Planctomyces sp. SH-PL62: one gene and its partner. The protein of the gene in region 2 interacts with the protein of the main gene of each other region in a pairwise test. Links are inferred from orthologs where the notes say so. Each region holds a gene or a part of one and is shown on either strand. Other genes may lie near its edges.

Region 1 (2,921 bases), on a different replicon or contig from region 2:
CTGAGCCGGAGGTTCGGCGAGGCCCAGTTCTACGTCTCGCATCGCGTCGTCGAATTGCAGGGGTGGGCCCGGGCGGTCGACGGTGAGATCATCAGGGCCTACGGCTGGCACGGCGAACACGGCGAGGTTTTCTGGGATGAGGGGCCGCTCACCCAGGAGGAGCAGGTCCTCGGTTTCGGCCGGTTCGTCGATCAGTCGACGGTGGACGGCGATTGGGGAGATCGGACGACTCCCGACGAGCAGGACGTCATGGACCTCGCCGGCCGCTGGAGCGTCACGCCGCAGGAACTGGCCGCCTACGACTCCGAAGGCCCTGGGGTTCTCGGGAAGTTGGTTTGATTCTTCACATCTCGGCCGTCGCGGCAAGGGCGCGGCCGGGCGTCGCCGCGACCATCCCTTTTCGAAAGCGACGAGGGCCAGGGGCGGCTTGCGGCCGCCCCCGGCCCTCGGTTGCTGGTCGTCGCGAGGGGCGCTCAGCTCAGACCTGGAACGAGGAGCCGCAGCCGCAGCTCTTGACGACGTTGGGGTTGTTGAAGACGAACCCGCGCTTCTCCAGCCCGTCGTAGAAGTCGAGGACGGTGCCGTCGAGGTAGGGGTCGAACTTCTTGTCGATGGCGAGCTTGACGCCGAAGTAATCGGCGATGCGGTCGCGATCGCTGGTGTCGGTGTCGAAATTCAGGCTGTAGGAGAACCCGCTGCAGCCGCCGCCCTGGACGCCGATGCGGAGAACGGTATCCTCGGGAAGGCTTTGGTCGGTGATGATCTTCTTGACTTCGTCGGCCGCCTTCTCGGTCAGCGTCACGCCCATCGCACGATCTCCTTTTCTTGCATCTCGCTCGGAACGACTCGGAAACCACCTGAAGCGGCATGGCTCCGCACGGGGAATCATACCACGACGTCAACCTGAAACGTGTTCGCTCGAATTCCGCCCCGCCCCGGCCGTCCAGGCAGCGCTGTGCAGCCGGAGGGTCGAGACGGCGTTCGCCACGAGCTCGATTGCGAAATCGATCTCGTCCGCGGTGTTGAAACGGCCGACGCCGAACCGGAGGCTCGCCCGCGCCGAGTCCTCGTCGCGACCCATCGCGCGGAGGACGTGGCTGGACTCCGGCTCGGCCGAAGTGCAGGCGGCGCCGGAACTCACGGCGATGTCGCGCATCGCCATCATGAGCGCCTCGCCGTCGACGTAGGCGAAGCTGAGATTGAGATTGCCGTCCAGCCTGGCGACCGGATGGCCGTTGAGCGTCACGTCCGACACGCGGTCCCGGATTCCCGCTTCGAGCCGGTCGCGCAGGCCTCGAATTCGGGGAAGGTCCACGCTCCGCTCGCGGATCGCCAGCTCGACGGCCGCGCCGAGGCCGACGATCAGAGGGACGGCCAGCGTCCCGCTTCGCATTCCGCGCTCATGGCCGCCGCCGTCGAACAGCGGCCGGAGCCGGACCTGGGGATCGCGGCGACGGACGTACAAAGCGCCGATGCCCTTCGGACCGTAGAGTTTATGCGCCGAGAGGCTGAGAAGGTCGATTTGGTCGGCTTCGACGTTCAGGTCGAGCTTGCCGACGGCCTGGGTGGCGTCGGTGTGGAAGACGACCCCGCGCTCGTGGCAGATCGCGCCGATCTCCCGGATCGGGTTGATGGTGCCGACCTCGTTGTTGGCCGTCATGACCGAGACGAGGACGGTCTCGGGCCGGAGGGCCTGGCGCACAGCCTCGGCGTCCACCCGACCGGACTCGTCGCAGGGGACCAGGGTCAGCTTCCAATCGTCCTCGCGGGCCAGACGTTCCACCACGTCCAGGACCGACTTGTGCTCCACGGTCGTTGCGACCAGATGATCGCCGCGACGCCGAAGCCCCGGCAACACGCCCTTGATCGCCAGGTTGTTGGCCTCGGTGGCCCCGGAAGTGAAAACGATCTCCCGAGGGGCCGCCCCGAGGGCCCCGGCGACCTGCACGCGGGCCCGTTCCACGGCCTCGGCCGCGTCCCGGCCGAAACGGTGGGAGACGCTCGCCGCATTGCCGTAAACCTCGGTCAGATAAGGCAGCATCGCCTCGACCACCCGAGGATCGGGTTTCGTGGTGGAATGATTGTCGAGATAGACGGCCGACCTGGACACAGAGTGGGACCTCGCCCGGGGCGGATTTTTCGCACCATATTCTGCACTTTTTATCTTACTGGCCGAAGCGCCGAGGATCAAGACGCCGGAAGCGACGGGCCTTCGGATCGTGGCCGAACCTCCTTGAAGAATTCCGGGTTGTGCCGGTTTCCGGGGCCGGGTAGAAAGCCGGTTGCCACGATGCGCGAGGGGGCCGACGGCGGACCAGCCGCCCGGCGCGCCCATCAGGGATGACCAACCACTGGCAATGAGCCGGGCACGGCGGGAGGCCGAAGTGGCGTACGACAAGAAGCAGGCGACGGAGGAGTTCGGTCGCTGGAGCGAGAGCTACGATCGCTGCGTGCTCCAGTGGCTTTTGTTCGGCCCCTCGCATCGTGCCCTGATCCGCCGGATCGGGGCGGTCGCCGAGGGCCGGCCGGCCTCGATCCTCGATGTGGGCTGCGGGACCGGCGTTTTCGCGTCGAGGGTCCGCGAGGCGATTCCCGACGCGAGAGTGGTCGGGGTCGACCTCGTTTCCGACATGCTGACGCAGGGCGCCCACCGTTGGCGGGCCCTCGCCGACGCCGTCCATCCCGTCCAGGGGGACAGCGAGCGACTGCCGTTCGCATCGGGGTCGTTCGACTTCGTCACCTGCGCGAACAGCTTCCACCACTACCCGAACCAGGAGCGGGCCGTGGCGGAGATGCACCGCGTCCTGAAGCCCGGCGGGCGACTGCTGCTGATCGACGGCTACCGCGACGCCCCCTGGGGCTGGTTCATCTACGACGTCTGCGTGACCTACCGCGAGGGCAACGTCCACCACGCCTCCGCC
Region 2 (3,250 bases):
GCGGACCCGCGGGCTCCCTTACGACGACCGGGGCGTCCTGCCGAACGTGATGCTCAACGTCGGCCTGTGGACGGGCGTCCCGGATTTCGACGCCCCCCACCAGCTCGTGAGGGGGACCATGACCGACTTCGTCCCGCCGGACGACGGGCGGGTCCTGCCGCGCGGCCAGTATGCGCCGATCTGCGGCATGAACCTGTGCTTCCGGCGGGAATTCGCCCCGCTGGCGTACTTCCCGCTCCAGGGGGAAGGGTGGCCGTACCGCCGATTCGACGACATCTGGTTCGGGGTGATCGCCCAGAAGGCGTGCGACCACCTGGGCTGGCAGATCACGATGGGCCGCCCGTGGGTGCGGCACGCCCGCGCCAGCGACGTCTATCAGAACCTGGTCAAGGAAGCCCCGGGGATCGGGTTCAACGAGCGATTCTGGCGGGTCGTCGACGCCGTCGACCTCTCGGGCTGCGCGACGCCCTGCGAGTGCATCCGGCGGGTGGGCCAGGACCTGGCCCGCGGGGAGGTCGACTACCTGCGACGCCTGGGCGGGGCGCTCCGGGAATGGTCCGAGCTGTTCCCTCCGAGCTGACGAACCTTTTCGGACTTTCGGAGGTCGTCCCCCTCATGGGCGCGAGCGTCTACGCCGTCGTCTCGATCTACGAGGACCACGGGCTGCTGCCCCACTTCCTGGAGCACTACGACCGGCTCGGCGTGCGCCGGACGTTCGTCGTGGTGCGCACGCCGACGCGCGGCGCCCTGGCGGCCAGGGCCGCGGAGGCGGCCGCGGGGCGGCCGGCCGCGGCGACCTGGGTCGAGTGCGACCGCTTCGCGGACCCCGAGAAGGCGGCGGTCGAAGAACGCGTCCTGCGCGCCGCCGGGGTGGACGCCGACGACTTCGTCATGCGGCTGGACCTGGACGAATTCCACGAGTATCCGGCGCCGCTGGCGGAGGTCGTCGGGCCGCTGGGCCGACGTCGGGACCGGGCCGTCCGGGGCCGCCTCGTCGACCGCGTGGCCGAGGGGGGCGTCCTCGCGCCGGTCCGCCCCGATCCGGACCTCGGGCTCCAGTTCCCGATCGGATGCGAGCTGACGGGCGGCGCGCTCGGCGGGTGGACCCAGAAGGTCATGATCTGCCGCGCGGGCGCCAGGCTGCGGGGCGGCGTCAACCACGACGCCCTCGGCGTCTCCTACGAGCCCCCGCCCGCGGGCCCCGGCGACGGCTACCTGGTCCATCACTTCAAATGGACCGAGGGGGTCGCGTCGCGGCTGCGGTCGAGGCTCGGCGAGGCGGACGTCGGGCCCGAGTACCGGCGCGAGTGCCGCCGGTTCCTCGAGCTCGCGGGCGGGGCCGGCCGGATCGACCTGTCCGACGCGTCGTTGCTCGCCCGGCGGCTCGGCCCCCTGGCCCGCCCGGCGTGACGGCCGTGCCGCTCACGCGTCCCCCTCCAAAGCCCGATGCAGGGCCGCGACGGCGAGCACGGGGCAGTGCAGCTTGTCGGGAGGGAAGCCCTCGAGGGCCTCGGAGAGGCGTTCGGCGGTCAGGGCCCGACATTCGTCCACGGTCCGCCCGACGACCATCTCGGTGAGCATCGAGCCGGCGGCGATGCTCGCGCCGCAGCCGTAGGTCTGGAACCGGGCGGCGGCCACCGTCCGGCCTTCCAGCCTCAGGTGCAGGGACATGAAGGGGCCCTGCCCCGGGCTGCCGGCCAGGCCGACCCGGTCGGGGGCCTCCAGGGCGCCCGAGTTGCGCGGATAGGTGAAGTGGTCCATCAAGACGTCCGAAAATCGACCCATCGGCGATCCTCCCGGGACTTCGCCGGCCCTCCGGCCGGGGTTCAGAGGCGATCCAGCAGCGTCTCGACGCACGGGAACTCGCGGACCCATCGGGAGAGGTCCCGGCGGGCCGGGCCCGGCCCGCCGAAGTAGAGGCTCCGCGAGACGCCGTCGATCACGGCCTCCAGCGCCTCGACGTCCGCATCGAACGGGACGTCGATCTCCCCCATCAGGCCGAATCGGAACCCCTCCGCCGGCTCCGGCAGGGCGAGGCCGCGCTCTCGCAGGATCTCGGCGAAGAGCTCGTGGTGGGACCTCGCCCAGTCGTCCCAGGTCCGGCCCTGCACCGGACGGCCCCGGGCGAGCTTCTCCCGGTGCCGCGAGGCGACCAGCTCCTCCAACGCGTCGGCGTCCCCGGCCGGGTACAGGAGGACCTGGGGCGAGCCTTCGAATTCGGGCACCATGCCCACGCCCGCCGGGGCGATGACCGGCCGGCCGCTGCCCAGGCCCTCGAGCAGGCTCATCGGCCCGCCCTCCACCGTGGCGGGGATGAGCACGTAGTCGACCCTCTGGTAGGCCTCGCGGAGGGCGTCCTCCTCGAGCAGGCCGCCCGTGGCGACCAGCTCGACGAAATCCAGCCTCCGAAGCCGTTCCACGAGGGCCATCCCCTTCCGCGGGTGCTCGAGCCGGCCGACGACGCCGAGGACGAGCTTGGGACGGAAGCGGTAGTAGTCGAACCCCATCGGCACGTGGGTCGCATGGAGGACGCCCCGATCGCGCAGCCAATCCGCGTAGAGCTTCGACATCGAGACGCAGTGGTCCATCCGACGCGCCCGGTCGAGGAACCCCGCTTCGTCCTCGACGTGGGTGAAGAAGCCCACGTCGAGGCCGCCGCTCGGCGCCTCGTAGAGGGCGTAGTTCACGTAATAGGCGATCCCCCCCGAAAGCGGCCGGGGCCGCCACGGCGCGAAGGTCGCGTACGGGAGCTTGGACGCCAGCTTCCGCGCGAGGGAATGCAGGACCCATCGATCCGTGGGCCCGACGATCTGCACCAACGTCATCGCCGCCTCCCGACTCGTCGGATCCTCCACCGCGACGCCGCAAGCCCGGCGGCCGCCGCCGTCATCGTTCGAGGCGGCCGAGCTCCTCCAGGGCGGCGGGGTCGTCCGGCGCCAGGCGGAGGGCGTCGAGCCAGGCCGCGGCGGCCTCCGACGGGCGTCCCCCCCCTTTGAGGGCGTATCCCAGGTGCAGGTGGGTCGACGCGTGATCGGGGCGGAGCCGCAGGGATTCGCGGTAGCAGCCCTCCGCCTCCTCGTGGCTCCCGAGCTGGAGCTTGAGCGTGCCCAGGTTGTGCCAGGCCGAGGCGTCGTCGGGGGTCCGCCCGAGCAGCCGACGGATCGCCTCCTCGGCCTCGGCGGCCGCCCCCGCCTGGAAGCGGAGCTGGCAGGCCCAGCGCATCGCCTCCAGGTCGTCGGGGCCCTCGGTC

The links.
Region 1: the proteins of VT85_RS25950 (region 2) and VT85_RS06255 interact in binary tests that used the Escherichia coli proteins (3 or more experiments, as listed by UniProt). The link is inferred for Planctomyces sp. SH-PL62 from one-to-one orthologs.

What each region holds. Positions count from the first base shown.
Region 1 is NZ_CP011273.1:1,614,665-1,617,585, reverse strand. The notes cover bases 5-2,921. They hold VT85_RS06255 (cysteine desulfurase family protein), read right to left. Parts: upstream 2,111-2,921; coding sequence 899-2,110; downstream 5-898. Other genes in these bases: VT85_RS06250 (class I SAM-dependent methyltransferase), read left to right, coding at 2,385-2,921; VT85_RS06260 (HesB/IscA family protein), read right to left, coding at 479-808; VT85_RS06265 (hypothetical protein), read left to right, coding at 5-339. Also shown: more of VT85_RS06265, read left to right, coding at 1-4. UniProt on the Escherichia coli protein: Master enzyme that delivers sulfur to a number of partners involved in Fe-S cluster assembly, tRNA modification or cofactor biosynthesis. Catalyzes the removal of elemental sulfur from cysteine to produce alanine.
Region 2 is NZ_CP011275.1:72,323-75,572, reverse strand. The notes cover bases 105-3,098. They hold VT85_RS25950 (iron-sulfur cluster assembly scaffold protein), read right to left. Parts: upstream 1,786-3,098; coding sequence 1,423-1,785; downstream 105-1,422. Other genes in these bases: VT85_RS25940 (glycosyltransferase), read right to left, coding at 2,887-3,098; VT85_RS25945 (glycosyltransferase), read right to left, coding at 1,827-2,825; VT85_RS25955 (hypothetical protein), read left to right, coding at 616-1,410; VT85_RS25960 (hypothetical protein), read left to right, coding at 105-580. In the rest of the region: more of VT85_RS25960, read left to right, coding at 1-104; more of VT85_RS25940, read right to left, coding at 3,099-3,250. UniProt on the Escherichia coli protein: A scaffold on which IscS assembles Fe-S clusters. Exists as 2 interconverting forms, a structured (S) and disordered (D) form. The D-state is the preferred substrate for IscS.